DNA from 2 places in the Comamonas sp. C11 genome. Region 1 is predicted to be linked to the other one. Evidence: riboswitches for the same ligand, from Rfam matches in the RefSeq annotation. Region 1 holds a riboswitch; the other holds the start of a gene.

Region 1 (7,701 bases):
CCGTGGAGCTGATGCAAAAAGCGCCCGCCGTGCGCTGGGATGCTGTGGCCATCTGGGTGCTGGGCATTGCCTTCTATCACCTGCTGCCCTATGTCAGCGCGGCCCTGGGCTCGGCCCTGCCCACGCTGGCGCTGACCTTTGTGGTGGCCGTCGCCACACGCCAGCTGCAGCCGCGCTCCGTTGCCGCCTGAGAAAAAATCAAACTCAATAGCGACAAACGCCTTTTAACAGGGCGATTCAGCCATTTTTCTGTTTTTTTACCTGGCGCCCGCCGCCTGCAGCAGCTGCACCACGGCCTGCTGCCCGCGCTGGCGTGCATGGGCCAGGGCCGTCACCCCATCCTTGTCGGGCAGGTTCAGATCGGCCTTGGCATCGATCAAGGCCTGGATGATGGCCTGATGGCGCGGCCCGCCATCGCCGAGCACCACGGCTTCCATCAGACAGGTCCAGCCCAGCCGGTTGACATGATTCACATTCACGCCGGCGGCGATCAGTGCCTGGGCTGTTTCCAGATGGCCGCGCTCGCAGGCTGGAATCAGGGCCGTGCCCCCATAACGGTTGGTGCTCTTGAGATCGGCGCCATAGGAAATCGTCATGCGCACAATCTCCAGCCGGCCCTGCGCGCCGGCCAGCAAATAAGCGCTGTCCTGCATCTGGTTCTCGATATTGGGGCTGGCACCATGCATCAGCAGCGATCGTGCTACCTCGATATGGTTGGCCGCCGTGGCCAGCAGCAAGGGGGTATTGCCCCGGGCATCCTGCACGTCGACAGGCGCGTTGTCAGCCAGCAGATTGCGCACCGTCACGGCATCGCCCTGCGCGGCAGCGGCCAGCAATTGCTGGCCCAGCATCTGCAGGTCCCCGGCTTTTGCCGCCGCAGCGGCAGGTGTTGCAGCCGAAGCATTCGCCGACGCCCTACTCTGGCAGGCGGTCAGCAGCGTCGCTGCTGCCAGAGCCGTCAATGCAAGCGTCAATCGGGTAGTCAACGAGGCGCTCCCATGGGCGCGGACTGGCTGGTTCATGGCATTCCTTTATGGCTGTCGGGTGTTCAGCCCCTGTCAGCTTTCTACAGGAACTATAGCTAGCCACGCAAGTCCGATGAGGGTTACAGCCTGTTTTCAATCGATAAAGGAGAATCTGCCCCGTGCCTTGTAACCGCTGGATCCGCACCGCCGCCACTTCAAGCCTGATCGCGCTGGGCGCGCTCACCGCCGGCCTGCTGCCGGCCCTCACACAAGCCCAGGAATTTGTCAGCATCAAGGGCAAGACCGTGAATGTGCGCGAGCAGCCCAACACCCGCTCCGCGACCCTCTGGGAACTGAGCAAGGGCTACCCGCTGCAAGTCACCCAGCGCAAGGGCCAGTGGCTGCGCGTCAAGGACTATGAGTCCACGCTGGGCTGGGTCCACGCCCCGCTGACCAGCAAGAGCCCGCATATGGTGGTGACGGCGCGCACGGCCAATCTGCGCTCCGGCCCTGGCCAGAAGCACAACCGGGTAGGCAAGCTGGAGCAGCATGAGGTGCTGCAGACGCTGAAAAAGCAAGGCAGCTGGGCCCAGGTCCAGCGCAGCAACGGCCAGAGCGGCTGGGTGGCCAAGAATCTGGTCTGGGGCTGGTAATCCCCGAGCCCGGGCCCACCAAAGCCAAAGGCCTGCAGCAGCAGGCCTTTTTTGCGGGCGTCGGCAATCAGCCTTCGACGATCAGCTGTGCACGCGGCGCATAGCCATGATTGAGGGGGCCGTGGCCCTGGCCCGTATAGACCTCGGCTCCCGCCTCGATGGCGCCCAGAATATAGCGGCGCGCCTCGGTCACTGCGGCCTCCAGCTCCAGCCCCTGGGCCAGGAAAGATGCAATCGCCGACGACAGCGTGCAACCCGTGCCATGGCCGTTATGGGTGACGATGCGCTGCGACTGCAGGCGCAGATAGTCGCCTGCCTGCCGGCCTTGCCGGCCCAGCACATCCATGACCAGATCGCCGCTCAGATGCCCACCCTTGAGCAACACCGCCGGCGCCCCCATGGCCAGCAGATCGGCCACGGCCGCATCCAGCGCTCCAATGCCGTCGATGTTGCGACCCAGCAGCAAAGCTGCTTCATCCAGATTAGGGGTAATCACCGTCGCCAGAGGGAACAGCTCCTGGACCAGTGCCTGAGCCGTCTCGGGAACGATCAGGCGATCGCCGCTGGTGGCCACCATCACGGGGTCCAGCACCACGTTCCTGATCCCGTGGCGACGAATCGCATCCGCCACCACACTCACCACATCGGGGGTTGCCAGCATGCCGATCTTGACGGCATCGACGCCTATGTCCTGCACAACGGCATCGATCTGGCCGCGCACGGTATCCAGCGGAATGCCGTGAATGCCCGTCACGCCCAGCGTGTTCTGCACGGTGATGGCCGTGATTGCCGTCATGCCGTAGCAGCCCAGAGCCGCGCAGGTCTTGAGGTCGGCCTGGATGCCGGCGCCACCGCCGCTGTCCGAGCCGGCGATGGAGAGCACGCGTGCATAGCGCTTTTTTGCGGCGCCGGGGATGGAGGATGAAGCAATCACAGTCATGGCAAAAATTATCGCCCATGCGCATGGTCAATGCGCGCAGTTTGCGGTTGTGCTGTAATGTCCAACGGACGAAACAGGGGTGTCCCGCAGGCAAGCAGCCTGCGTGGACTGAGAAACACCCTGGGGCCGCGACAGCCACCGGCTGCGCACCAGAGCACCATCCGTGCCCTGTGCCCCCTGCACCCGATCCAGGTCATGCTGGCGTGGGGAGTTTCACAAGCCGCAAGGCATGCCGCGTTTTGTCCTGCACATGGCCCTGTTCCTGTGTCCGGATGGAAAACGATTTGCACATGTCATTGCTACAAGCTTCTTCAAAGATCGCAATTCTCGGCGGCGGCCTCATGGGCCGTCTGCTGTCGCTGGCCCTGGCCCAGCGCGGTCATGCCATCGACCTCTATGACGCCCACGGCCCGCTAGGCGATGGCGCAGCCGCGCGCGTGGCGGCCGCCATGCTGGCTCCGCTGGCCGAGTCGGCCATTACCGAGCCCGGCGTGGTGCGCATGGGCCAGCATGGGCTCAAGCGCTGGCCCGAGCTGATAGCCCAGCTTGAGCAGCACGTGTTCCTGCAGCAAAACGGCACGCTGATTCTCTGGCACCGTCAGGACCAGGGCGACGCGGCGCGCTTTTTCGGCCTGCTGGAGAAAAACCGGCGCATCAACCCCAGCCTGCCGGCCATGCAGGAGAAGACCGGCGCGGCACTGCAGGACTGCGAGCCCGCGCTGCAGGGACGCTTCAACCAGGCCGTCTATCTGCCCGGCGAAGGCCAGCTGGACAACCGCCAGCTGCTGACGGCGCTGGTCGACAAGCTCACCGCGCTGGGTGTGAAGCTGCACTGGGACAGCCCACGCGAAATCAGCGACTTCCGCCCCGGCGAGGCTGGCCAGCCGGACTTCGTGTTCGACTGCCGGGGCCTGGGGGCCCGCACCCAGTGGAAGCAGCTGCGCGGCATTCGCGGCGAGGTGGTGCGCATCCATGCGCCCGAAGTCACGCTGCAGCGGCCCACACGCCTGATCCATCCACGCTACCCCATCTATATCGCGCCCAAGGAAGATCATCTGTTCGTGATTGGCGCGACCGAAATCGAGTCCGACGATATGTCGCCAGCCAGCGTGCGCTCCACGCTGGAGCTGCTGAGCGCGGCCTATACCGTTCACTCCGGCTTTGCCGAAGGCCGCATAGTGGAGATCGCCACCCAGTGCCGCCCCACCCTGCCCGATAATCTGCCCGCCGTGCGTCTGCTGACTCCACGTGTCATGGAAGTCAACGGCCTCTACCGTCACGGCTTCATGATCTCGCCCGCCATGCTGGACGTGGTGCTGGAGCTGCTGGACCACAATGACTCGCCACTGGCGCGCGAGTTCGATGTCGCCGTGCATCGTGGCTGAACTGCGAGCCCGAACTTTGGCGCACAGCACTTGCACCCCTGGCGCACGCAAGCGCCGCCGTGCAGAGGTTTAACTTAGCACCCGCTTTATTTTCCGTTTCCATGCCATGAAGATCACTCTCAACCAGCAAGCCACCGAGCTGCCAGCCCATGCCACCGTGGCCGATGCGCTGGCGCAGATGCAGGCCAGGCCCCCGTTTGCCGTGGCGGTCAACACGGTGTTCGTGCCCAAGACGCAGTACGCCGACCATGCGCTCAATGAGGGCGACAGGATGGAAGTCATCTCTCCGGTGACAGGCGGCTAGACATGAATCCCCCTGAGTCACTTCGCGCCTTCCCCCAGGGGACGACACCCTCGCGGCGAGGCGGCTCTTGCTCGGTGTCACTGACTTGGCACATGCCTTTTTGAGGCTCACTGGGCTTCACGCGCATTGCGGTACAAAGACAAGAGATATAGATAAATCATGAATACCAAAACTACCGACGACGCGCTGGTTCTCTACGGCCAGCGTTTTGAAAGCCGCTTGCTGCTGGGCACCTCGCGCTACCCCTCGCCGGCGATTCTCGAAGCCGCTGTAGAACGCTCCAGGCCCGCCATGGTCACGGCCTCGCTGCGCCGCCAGGGCAGCAATGCCGCCGAGACAGGTGCCAGCTTCTGGGAGCTGCTGCGCAAGCTCAACGTGCCCGTGCTGCCCAACACGGCAGGCTGCATGACCATCCAGGAGGCCGTGACCACGGCCCAGATGGCGCGTGAAGTCTTCGACACGCCCTGGATCAAGCTGGAGCTGATCGGTGACGACTACACGCTGCAGCCCGACACGCTCAATCTGGTGGAAGCCGCCTCCATCCTCATCAAGGACGGCTTCCAGGTCCTGCCCTATACCACCTACGACCTGGTGCTGTGCCAAAAGCTCGTCGATGTGGGCTGTCAGGCCGTCATGCCCTGGGCTGCGCCCATAGGCACCGGCCGCGGCCCCGTCAATCCCTATGCCATGCAGATGCTGCGCGAGCGCCTGAAGGTGCCGCTGATCGTCGATGCCGGCCTGGGCCGCCCCTCCCACGCCTGCACCGTGATGGAATGGGGCTATGACGCCGTGCTGCTGAACACCGCCGTGGCCCTGTCCGAAGACCCCGTGGCCATGGCCGGCGCATTCTCCGATGCCGTCAATGCCGGTCACGCCGCCTGGCGCGCAGGCGCCATGGCAGAGCAAAATGCCGCCCAGCCCAGCACCCCCGTGCTGGGCACCCCTTTCTGGCATCAGGAATAAAGGCCGGACCATGGACTCCGCAGAAATCAAGGCCCTGGCGCAAGCCATCATCCACCAGCACAGTGCCAACTTTGGTGCCCAGCTCCACCATGATGCCAACTCGGTCGAGCTGACTCCCCAGCCCGTTCCACCCGCGCTGCGTGGCGAGCCCGCCTATCTGGCCGCACTGCAGGCCTGCAGCCTGCTGGGCTTTATTGCCGTGGATGCGGAGACACTGGCCCAGGCTTGGCAGTGCCAGAGCGAGCGCAACAATCATTTCGATGCCACCCACTGGCCCGACGACCCACGCGACTTCGGCCTCGGCAAGGCCGACCCGGCCCAGGCCTTTGCCCATTGCCCGCGCGAGCTGGGCCTCTATGGCGTGCTGCCCACGGCCGAATGGGTGGGCCGCATGGCCCGCGCGGGCGTGCCCACGGTGCAGCTGCGCTTCAAGTCCGACGACAAGGCTGCCATTGCCCGTGAAGTCAAAGCGGCTGTTGAAGCCGTCAAGGGCACACATGCACGTCTATTCATCAACGACCACTGGCAGGCCGCGCTGGACGCAGGCGCCTACGGCATTCATGTGGGCCAGGAAGATCTGGACGTGATCGGCCAGCGCGATCTGGAGACCATCCGCAGCTCGGGCACGCGCTTGGGCGTGTCCACCCATGGCTATGCCGAAATGGTGCGCGCCCATGCGGTCCAGCCCAGCTATATCGCCCTGGGAGCGGTGTTCCCCACCACGCTCAAGAAGATGGCGACGGCCCCGCAAGGTCTGGCGCGTCTGGCGGCCTATGTGCGCCTGATGCAGCAGTACCCGCTGGTGGCGATTGGCGGTATTTCCGAAGACCTGTTCCCCGCCGTGCGCGCCACGGGCGTGGGCTCGGTCGCCGTGGTGCGCGCCCTGGTCAACGCCCCCGATCCGGAAGCCGCTGCCCAGCATCTGCTGCAACGCATGCAGGCTGCAGCCTGAGCGTATCGAAGCGCATCGACTTCCCATTCAATAGCCGCCGGCGCTTGATGCACAAGCGCCGGCGGCTATTTTCATTGAGAGATTCAAAACTCCAGCCTAGCCTGGTCTGCCGGGCACAGAAAACACCGGAAATGAGCAGAAAAAATGCCCGCAGCCAGCGGGCTTTTTTCTGGAGCGCTGCTGCGCAGGCCGCATGGCTGCTGGGTTTTCTTGATTGACGCAAGCCCTATTCGCCGTAAAAGCGGACACACAGGTGACAACCCTGAGTCCCACAGCTTCAGCATGGCCGGTCCCACACGCGACAATGGGGCGGTTACCAGTCACGCATAAGACAGAACATGGACGAGCCAATTCTTAGTATGGAAGAACGTGAGGCGATCAACTCTGGTCGCTGGTTTTCATCCCTTTCGCCCTCTTTGCGGCACGACATTCTTCGATGCGCTTACGTCAAACGATACAAAGATGGCATGCTCATCTGCGCTCGCGGCGAACCGCCCGAGGAGTGGATTGCCTGTGCACGTGGCGCGGTGCGAGTCAGCTCCACCTCCATCACGGGCAAGCAGATCACGCTGACCTATGTGGAGCCGGGCATCTGGTTCGGGGATGTGGCGATTCTGGATGGCGACAAGCGCACGCACGACGCCTATGCACATGGCGAGACCACGCTGCTGTGCGTATCCAAGGCGGACTTCAGGCGCATTCTGGCAGAGCATGTGGAGTTTTCCGAAGCGATCCTGCGCCTCAATGCGCGCCGAGTACGCCAGCTCTACGGCCTGGTGGAAGACCTCAACACCTTGCCGCTGCGAGCGCGCCTGGCCAAGCAGCTGCTGCACCTGACACGCAGCTATGGCGTGATGAGTCTGTCGGACAGCAACGAGATCCGCATCGGCCTGCATCTGGCGCAGGAAGAGCTGGCGCAATTGCTGGGCGCCTCACGCCAGCGCGTGAACCAGGAACTCAAGTCCATGGAGCGCGAGGAGGTCATTCGCATCGAGCCGGGTGGCCTCATCGTGCGCGACCGGGTGACGCTGCTGCGTATTGCAGACACGGATCACTGATTCACCCCCTGAGCGGCTTTGCCGGGGGCGGCCCCGCCGCTTCCCCCTCTCTCGCTTCGCTGCGCTTGCGGGAAGGGGACGATGCCATCGCCGCGAGGCGGCTCTTGCTCGGCATCTCTGGCTGGAATCACGCCAGTTTTCACCTTCGTTTCTCTCTTGCCGCATTCTGCGGCAGCACTCCCCTTTCACGCGTTTGCTCGCTGCACTTTTGTGCGGCGTGGCGGGCTGCGCCTTGCCCATCACAAATCGAACAAAGGACTGAGACAACATGAGCACTTATGAGCATTTCGTCGGCACCCGCGCGGTATCCGACCAGCATGCGTTTGATATCGATGCCATAACCGACTGGATGAGCCGGCATGTCCAGGACTTTGAAGGTCCGCTGCAGGTGGAGATGTTCAAGGGCGGCCAGTCCAACCCCACCTACAAGCTGATCACGCCCGGCCGTAGCTATGTGATGCGCGCCAAGCCCGGTCCCGTG
Region 2 (7,701 bases), 1.1 Mb from region 1:
CCACATGACGCCAGTCCAGGCCCACACGCCAGTCGGTGGCGGGAAGCCATTCCAGCCCCAGATAGCCCAGATTTCTGGCCGCGCCGGCAATGCGGTTGCCGGCGGGAATGCAGTCCTGGCCCTTGCTGTCGCAGTAACCGCTGCGCAGGCTGGCGTCGAGTAGCGTCAGCGCGCCGTTCAGTCGCAGCTGGGGCGTCAGCCAGGTGCTGCCGCTCAGCTCCATGCCGCGGCGGCGTGTCTTGCCGGCGTTCTGATAAGAGGTGCGGCCGTTGTCGTTGCTGGCCACCACGATTTCATTGTCGGTGCTCGTCTGGAACAGCGCTGCAGACCAGTCGCCGCGCAGGCCGGCCACATTGAAGCGCTGCTTGATGCCCAGCTCGGCACTGGTCGATACCGCAGGCTTGAGGCCGAAGTTCAGGCCGCCGACCAGATCGGGGCGGTACGAGATCTCGTTGAAGGTCGGTGTTTCCATGCCGCGGCCCAGCGAGGCATAGATATTGGTGTCCTGATTGAGTTCGTGCTGCAGCGAAACCACCGGCAGAAGCCTATGGAATCCGGCATTGCCGCTATCGTCCTTGTCGGCCAGGAAATGGTCGCGCGATTGGAACTGCACATTGCTCCAGCGCAGGCCGGCATCGAGCTTCCAGTGCGGTGCAAAGGCCCAGGAGGCTTGCAGATAGGGATCGATGCTGGTGAGGGTATTGCGCTCGTCGCGCACCAGCTCGCCGACCACGCCCAGCTGGCTGCCGACAAAGTTCTTGTAGCCCTGGCGATCTTCCCTGACGGTATTGGCGGCCAGACCGGCAATCAGGCTCAGGCTGCCGCTGCCCAGCTCGTATTTGCCGCTCCAGCGCGCATCGATGCCGCCATAGTCGCGCCTGAGGCCGATCACCCCGCCTTTGTACTTGTCCTCAAGTTTGCTGCTGGGGGGGACAGACTGGAACTGCATCATTTCGCGCTGACCGGCATAGGCCATGAGGCGCAGCGCCTGGCCGCCGTCCAGCTGGCGCTCATAGGTCAGGCCGGCCTGGGTCTGCTTCACGCTTTTGCGCGAGTTCATTTTGATCGCATTGGCGTTGACGTCCTTTGGATTGAGGGCCCACTCGCTGGGTTTGATGCCGCCCGGGTCCTTGGCATCGATGTCCACATGGTTGGCCACCAGGGTCAATTGGCTGTATTCGTCAGGCTTGACGTCGATGCGGGCGTTGAACAGGTTTTTGTCCGCTGCGTTCTGGGCACGGTAGCCGTCGGTCAGAAAGCGGCTGGCGCTGATCACATAGCCAATCCCGTTGGCTTCGCCCTTGGCCTTGAGGCCCAGTCGCTTCTGGCCGTCGCTGCCCAGCGCAAAGCTGCTTTCCACCGAGGGCGCGCCCTCGCCGCGTTCGGTATAGGCATTGATCACGCCGCCCGAGGCATTGCCGTAGAGCGCGGAGTAGGGGCCGCGCAGAACTTCCACGCGCTCCAGCGAGGCGATATCGATATTGTTGGTCTGGCCCTGGCCATCGGGCATGGTGGAGGGGATGCCGCCCACATAGATCTGTATGCCGCGCACGCCGAAAGTGGAGCGCGCGCCAAAGCCGCGAATCGACAGCTGCAGGTCTTGCGCGTAGTTCTGGCGGTTCTGCAGCTGCAGGCCCGGAGCTGCGCTCAGGGATTCCGAGAGATTGACCTGCAGATTGCGCTCGCGCATGCGCTCGCCGTCGAGCACGGTGACGGATGCCGGGGTCTGCTCAAGCGCGGACTCCTGCAAGGTGCTGCGCACGGTGACTTCGGACAACTGGGGCAGGTCCGGCTGGGCGGCGGCTTGCTGGGCTGTTGCGGACTGTGCCGTTAGCAGCAGTCCGGCGGCGGCCACAGGCCAGCCTGCCAGATGACAAAGGCGCGAAAAATGCATGTGAATATCTCTGGGACTTGGGGCGGGCATTCAGTGCCCTGGATGGCTTGCAAGCTTTGCTGACGCCGTCCATCGCCACGACATGCCGCGCTTTCAGGCATGTCGTACCAGCACCATTGTCGGCGCCGCGGCAGGTTGCGTCTCAGACAGCTTGCGGAGCTGGGTCGATTGTATTTGGGCAGCAGTGTTTTGATGTTTTTGCCCTGGATGTCCTTCTTGTCCTTGCTGGAGCCTTACCCCAGGTTACAAGTGACGCGACTTTCATGCGGCAGCTCAGCCTCCTTGCAGCGATGCCGTTGGGGTAAGATGGCGCCGCGCTCCGGGGTGCACGCCAGTGCTGAGATCTACACCCGCGAACTTGACCCGGTTCATACCGGCGGAAGAAGAGCTTGCAAGCTGACCTCAGGGCAGTGCGTTCTCGCATGGTCAGCAAGCCTTCGGAGCATGATGTCCCCGCTCTCGAAGGAATTTCATGGACAAGGCCGCTTCGCTGGTCGCCGATCTGCTTGCTTTCATCGCAATGGATGACTGTACCGACGACCAGTTCAATCAACTCGCCCTGCGCCTTTTCGCCTACCAGTACGAATGCAATGCGCCGTTTCGCAGCTTTTGCCAGCGACGCGGCGCCACGCTGCGCAATGTCAGGAGCTGGCGCGATGTTCCGGCCGTGCCCATCGATGCCTTCAAGGCCATGGAACTGCGCAGCGAGCCGCCGTCGCCCGCCGAGCGCGTATTCATGACCAGCGGCACCACGGGCCGCGCCGCACGTGGACGTCATTTCCATCCGCAGCTCGAGGTCTACGACCTGTCCATGAAGCGCTATTTCTCCAGGCGTTTCATGCAGGGTCTGGAGCGCATGTCCATGGGCATTCTGTTTCCCGATGAGCAGGCCATGCCCAATTCCTCGCTGGCTCACTATCTGGCCTTGGCCCGGTCCGAATTCGGTTCGGCCGGCAGCCGCTACTACCTGAACTCGGAAGGGCTGGACATGCCGGCCCTGTGTGCCGCGCTGGCAGAGTCCGAGCGCAGCGGCCAGCCCTTTGCCCTGCTGGGCGCGAGCTTCAGCCTGGTCCATGTGATGGATGCCCTGCGTGCGCAGGGCCGCAGCTTTCGCCTGCCCGCAGGCAGCCGCGTGCTGGATACGGGTGGCTACAAGGGGCAGTCGCGCGAGCTGCCGCTCGAGCAGTTCTATGCCGAGCTTTCCCAGCTGCTGGGCGTGCCCCGCAGTCTGTGCATCAATATGTATGGCATGACGGAGCTGAGCACCCAGTTCTATGACGATGGCAATGCGGTGCTGCCTTCGGTCAAGTCCGGTCCGCACTGGATCCGTTCGCGTCTGGTCGAGCCGATCACCGGCAGGGACGTGGCAGCTGGTGAGCGCGGCATTCTGGTGCATTGCGATCTGGCCAACTACAACGCGGTGACCACCATCCTGACCGAGGATGTGGGCCTGTGGGCCGGCCAGCAGGAAAAAGACGGCTTTTTGCTGCTGGGGCGGGCCGAGGGTGCCGCAGCCAAGGGCTGCTCGCTGGCGGTTGAAGAGTTTGTGAAAGCTGCCGGCGCATGAGCGAGCAGCGCAAGCTACAGCGCATCAGGGCTGGCTATCTGCCTGGCCTCGGCGATGATGAAGTGCAGTGGCAGACGCTGGACTTCAAGTCTGGGAACGGCCGGGGGCTGGAAGTCTGCGTTCCCGTGCTGACGGCGCCGCAGATGCAGGCACTGGCCAGTCGTGTGCGTACAGCTGCGGCCATCCATCTGCGTCCCATGCCGGTGGCCGAGATCATCGATGCCGTCGATCGTGCGATGGCCCGTCTGCTGGATCGCAACGATATCTACCGCCAGCAGGCTGAAGCCTGGCTGCCCGTGGTCAGCGGCTATGACGCCGATATGGTGCGGTTGGGGCTGACAGGATTTTTCAAGACCTTTCGTGCGGCGCAGCTCAAGCGCTTTGTGGCCGAGGATTTTGCCAATCCGGCAGTACTCGATGGTTTTCAACCGACAGCCAAGGGCGGGGCCGTACGTGCTTTCGGCCCGGATCTGCTGGTGCATAGCTGGGCTGGCAACGTGCCTGCGCTGTCACTGTGGAGTCTGATCTGTGGCTTGCTGGTCAAGGCCCCTGCGATTGGCAAGCTGGCCAGTGCCGAGCCCTTGTTTGCGGGATGGTTTGCGCGCTTGCTGGCCGAGGTCCACCCGCCGCTGGCCGATTGCCTGGCCGTGGTGTGGTGGCGCGGTGCAGGTGGCGAAGAGGCCGACGCTCTCTATGCCCAGGCCGATACGGTGCTGGCCTATGGCGGCAACCAGACGCTGGATGCGCTGCGCCGTCGCCTGCCCGTGACGACGCGCTTTTTGCCCCATGGCCACAAGCTGGGCTTTGGCCTGATCGGCGCGCAGGCGCTGGATACGCTCAAGGCTCCGGCCATGGCAAGGCTGGCAGCCTGGGACGTGATGCGCTACGACCAGCAGGGCTGCTACTCGCCCCATGTGTTCTATGTACAGAGTGGAGCGCCGATCTCGCCGCGTGCTTTTGCCGACTATCTGGCGGCCGAGCTTGCCAATCTGCAGCGACGATTCGCACGCCGCGAGCTGGATCTGGAAGAAGGGGCGGCGCTGGCCCGCTGGCAGCAGAACATGGAGTGGGGCGGTGAAGCTCACCAACTGCTGGGGCCTGTGGATGCGCCTTGGAGCGTGGCCTACAGCGAGAGTCTTCAGCCTCTGGCACCGACAGCGCTGTACCGCACGATTGCCGTGGTGGCTGTGGATCGGCTCGATGCCGTGCTGCCCGTGGTGGCCGCTCAGCGTGACTATCTGCAGACCGCCGGCATTGCGGCCGGTCCCGAAGAGCTGTACCGCCTGGCCGGGCTGCTGGGTGCGGCCGGCGTCACGCGTATCAGCGCCATCGGCTCCATGAGCATGCCCGAGGCGGGTTGGCACCATGACGGGCGCTTCAACCTGCTGGATCTGGTGCGCATGACGGAGATCGAGCAGTCGGCAGAACTGGCGGCCCAGCCGCTGGCCTCTTATGCGGACTGAGGGAGTGGAAACCGCCGTGGCATTCATGGAGTTCAAGCAGGCTCGATTCAGCTACCCGGGACGAGCGCCCGTGGTGGATGGCGTGGACTGGCAGGTCGGGGCCGGAGAGTTTCATTGCCTGCTGGGGCGCAGCGGCTGCGGCAAGACCACGCTGCTCAAGCTGGCGGCTGGCCTGATCAGGCCCCAGTCGGGGCATGTCTTGCTGCGCGGCAGCGAACTGGCAGCGCCGGGGCCGCAACTGGGCTTCATGTTCCAGGCTCCGACATTGCTGGATTGGCATACGGTGATCGACAATGTGCTGCTGCCCGTGTCGCTGCAGCGCAAACCCACGCAGCAGGATCAACAGGCGGCCATGCAATTGCTGGAGCAACTGGGTCTTGTCGCCCATGCCCGGCTTTACCCGGGGCAGCTCTCGGGCGGTCAGCAAAGTCGCGTGGCTCTGGCGCGAGCCCTGATTCTGGAGCCGCCGCTGCTGCTGCTCGACGAGCCTTTTGCGGCACTGGATGCCATCACGCGTGCCGAGCTGCAGGACGACTTGCTGCGCACCTGCCATAGGCATGGCACGACGGTGCTGTTTGTCACCCATGACATCAACGAGGCCGTCTATTTGGGCGACCGCATTGCACTCATGCATGGCGGCCGCATCGTGGACGATTGGTCGATAGAGCTGCCAGAGCCGCGGCAGCAAAGCATGCGCCATGGTGCGGCGTTCAACGACTATTGCGCGCGCATTCGGGCATCCATGGACCGGGGTGGCGCATGAGTGGCTTGCTGAACAGAACACACTGGCTATCTGCCTCGCTTTTGATAGCTGTTATCGCAATGTGGGAGCTGGCTGCGAGGCAATTTGGCTTGTCGGCGCTGGTGTTGCCTGCACCCTCGGCAGTGGCGCTGTCGCTGTGGTCGGGTCTGGCATCCGGCTATTTCTGGCCGCATCTCTGGGCGACCTTGCAGGCCTTGCTGCTGGGACTGCTCGTCGGCAGTGCCGTGGGCCTGCTGGCCGGCATGGCTCTGGCCGAGTCCGAGTTGCTGGAGCGCGTGCTCAAGCCCTATGTGGTGGTCAGCCAGGTCGTACCCAAGCTGGCCCTGGCGCCATTGTTTGTGCTGTGGTTCGGCTTCGGCATGTTGCCGACGGTGCTGATCACGGCGCTGATCTGCTTTTTCCCATTGATGGAAAACACATTGACGGGCCTGCGACAGGTGGATGCTCAGCGCCTGCAGCTGTTTCGCATGCTGGGCGCTACACGTCTGCAGACCTTGCTGCGCCTGAAGCTGCCGACCGGGCTGCCCGCGATCCTGGCCGGGCTGCGCGTGGCCGTCGTGCTGGCGCTGGTCGGTGCCGTGGTGGCCGAGTTCATGGGTGCCAGCCAGGGCCTGGGCGCCGTGGTCATCGCTGCCCAGGGAATGATGGACACCACGCTGATGTTTGCGGCGCTGGTGCTGATTGCCGCCATGGGCCTTCTGCTGTATCAGGCCTGCCTTGTTCTGGAGCGCTATTTGCTGCGCTCCCATCACTTCTCAACCTCGCAGTCGGGCGACCGGGCCTGACTGCATCTTCAAACCATTTGTCATGCACACCAGCAACCAGACTTCGTTCATCTCTCGTCGCAGCCTGCTCGGCGCCTGTGCAGGCCTGAGCGGCCTTGCCATGACCGGCACTAGCATGGCGGTTCCCCTGCAGGGCAAGATTCGTCTGGCCGGCTGGAGCAAGCCCATCAGCGAGATCACCAATATTCTGGTCGAGCCCGAAAAAGGCTTCTTCAAGGCGAACGGCGTGGAACTGGCCTATCTGCCCGGAGCGGGCGGCGGCGATGCAATCCGCAACATCCTCAGCGGCCAGGCCGACGTGGCGTTTACCGACCCAGGCTCCTTCTTCATGGCTCTGGACAAGGGCGAGAAGCTGGTGGCGATCTACGACATCTATCCGCAGAACGTGTTCAACGTGGTCTCGCTCAAGTCCTCGGGCATTCGCAAGCCCGCAGACCTCAAGGGCAAGAAGATCGGTGTCTACAGCCTTGCCAGCGGCACGCGCCAGAACCTGCTGGTGATGCTGCATCAGGCCGGTCTCAAGGAGTCGGATGTGAGCATTGTCGTGACCGGCCTGCTGAACTTTGCGCCCCTGATGCAAGGGCAGGTTGATGCGACTGCCGCCACGGATACCGGCCTGGCCGTGGGGCTGCGCAAGGGCATAGGGGAAGTCAACGTGATGCAGGTCAGCGACCACCTCAATATGTCCAGCGACATGTTTGTGGTGCGCGAGGAGGTGTTCCAGCAGAAGAAGGACTTGCTCAAGGCATTCGTCAAGGGCTACCGCGAAAGCGCTGCCTGGATGATGGCGAATCCCGAGGAGGCCTCGGTGCTGGCCAGCAAATATGCCATCGACGGCACGCGTCGCGACATCAATCTGGATGTGATCCGCCTGCGTAACGTCTCTTCCATGCCTGCAGTCCAGGGTCAGCCTCTGGGCAGCTTCGATCTGGCTGCGCTGCAAAAGGGTGCCGATGTCTACCGATCGCTGGGCATGGTGCAGCGTCAGATCAAGGTGGCGGATGTGGTTGTGCCGCTGTAAATCTCCCACTGAGGCGTGTTACCAGGGCGGCCCCGCGTCTTCCCCTCTCGCTGGGAGCCGGTGCCGCCAAGGGCCTTGCTTGCTGTCTCTTACTTGGGGCCTGCCAGTGTTTGAATGGAAATCGTGAATATGAGTCAGTCTTCTTCAATGGGCTTGCACGGCAAGGTGGTGCTGGTGACGGGCGCCAGCCGCGGCATCGGTGCGGCGA

What was found. Region 1 has a riboswitch for thiamine pyrophosphate ahead of NOX35_RS16695 (FAD-dependent oxidoreductase). Riboswitches for the same ligand answer to the same signal wherever they lie in the genome.
Region 2: another riboswitch for thiamine pyrophosphate. It lies ahead of NOX35_RS11580 (long-chain fatty acid--CoA ligase); the one in region 1 lies ahead of NOX35_RS16695 (FAD-dependent oxidoreductase).

The regions. Positions count from the first base shown of each region.
Region 1 covers NZ_CP101743.1:3,632,274-3,639,974, forward strand. Annotated here, with positions in the region: gene NOX35_RS16675 (cytosine permease) at 1-191, shown strand, start outside; gene NOX35_RS16680 (ankyrin repeat domain-containing protein) at 258-1,022, opposite strand; gene NOX35_RS16685 (SH3 domain-containing protein) at 1,145-1,618, shown strand; gene thiD (bifunctional hydroxymethylpyrimidine kinase/phosphomethylpyrimidine kinase) at 1,686-2,558, opposite strand; TPP riboswitch at 2,624-2,785, shown strand; gene NOX35_RS16695 (FAD-dependent oxidoreductase) at 2,849-3,943, shown strand; gene thiS (sulfur carrier protein ThiS) at 4,050-4,247, shown strand; gene NOX35_RS16705 (thiazole synthase) at 4,407-5,210, shown strand; gene thiE (thiamine phosphate synthase) at 5,221-6,162, shown strand; gene NOX35_RS16715 (Crp/Fnr family transcriptional regulator) at 6,501-7,220, shown strand; gene NOX35_RS16720 (phosphotransferase) at 7,489-7,701, shown strand, end outside.
Region 2 covers NZ_CP101743.1:2,520,158-2,527,858, forward strand. Annotated here, with positions in the region: gene NOX35_RS11575 (TonB-dependent receptor) at 1-1,894, opposite strand, end outside; TPP riboswitch at 2,205-2,296, shown strand; gene NOX35_RS11580 (long-chain fatty acid--CoA ligase) at 2,367-3,461, shown strand; gene NOX35_RS11585 (acyl-CoA reductase) at 3,458-4,924, shown strand; gene NOX35_RS11590 (ABC transporter ATP-binding protein) at 4,950-5,687, shown strand; gene NOX35_RS11595 (ABC transporter permease) at 5,684-6,472, shown strand; gene NOX35_RS11600 (ABC transporter substrate-binding protein) at 6,495-7,493, shown strand; gene NOX35_RS11605 (SDR family oxidoreductase) at 7,623-7,701, shown strand, end outside.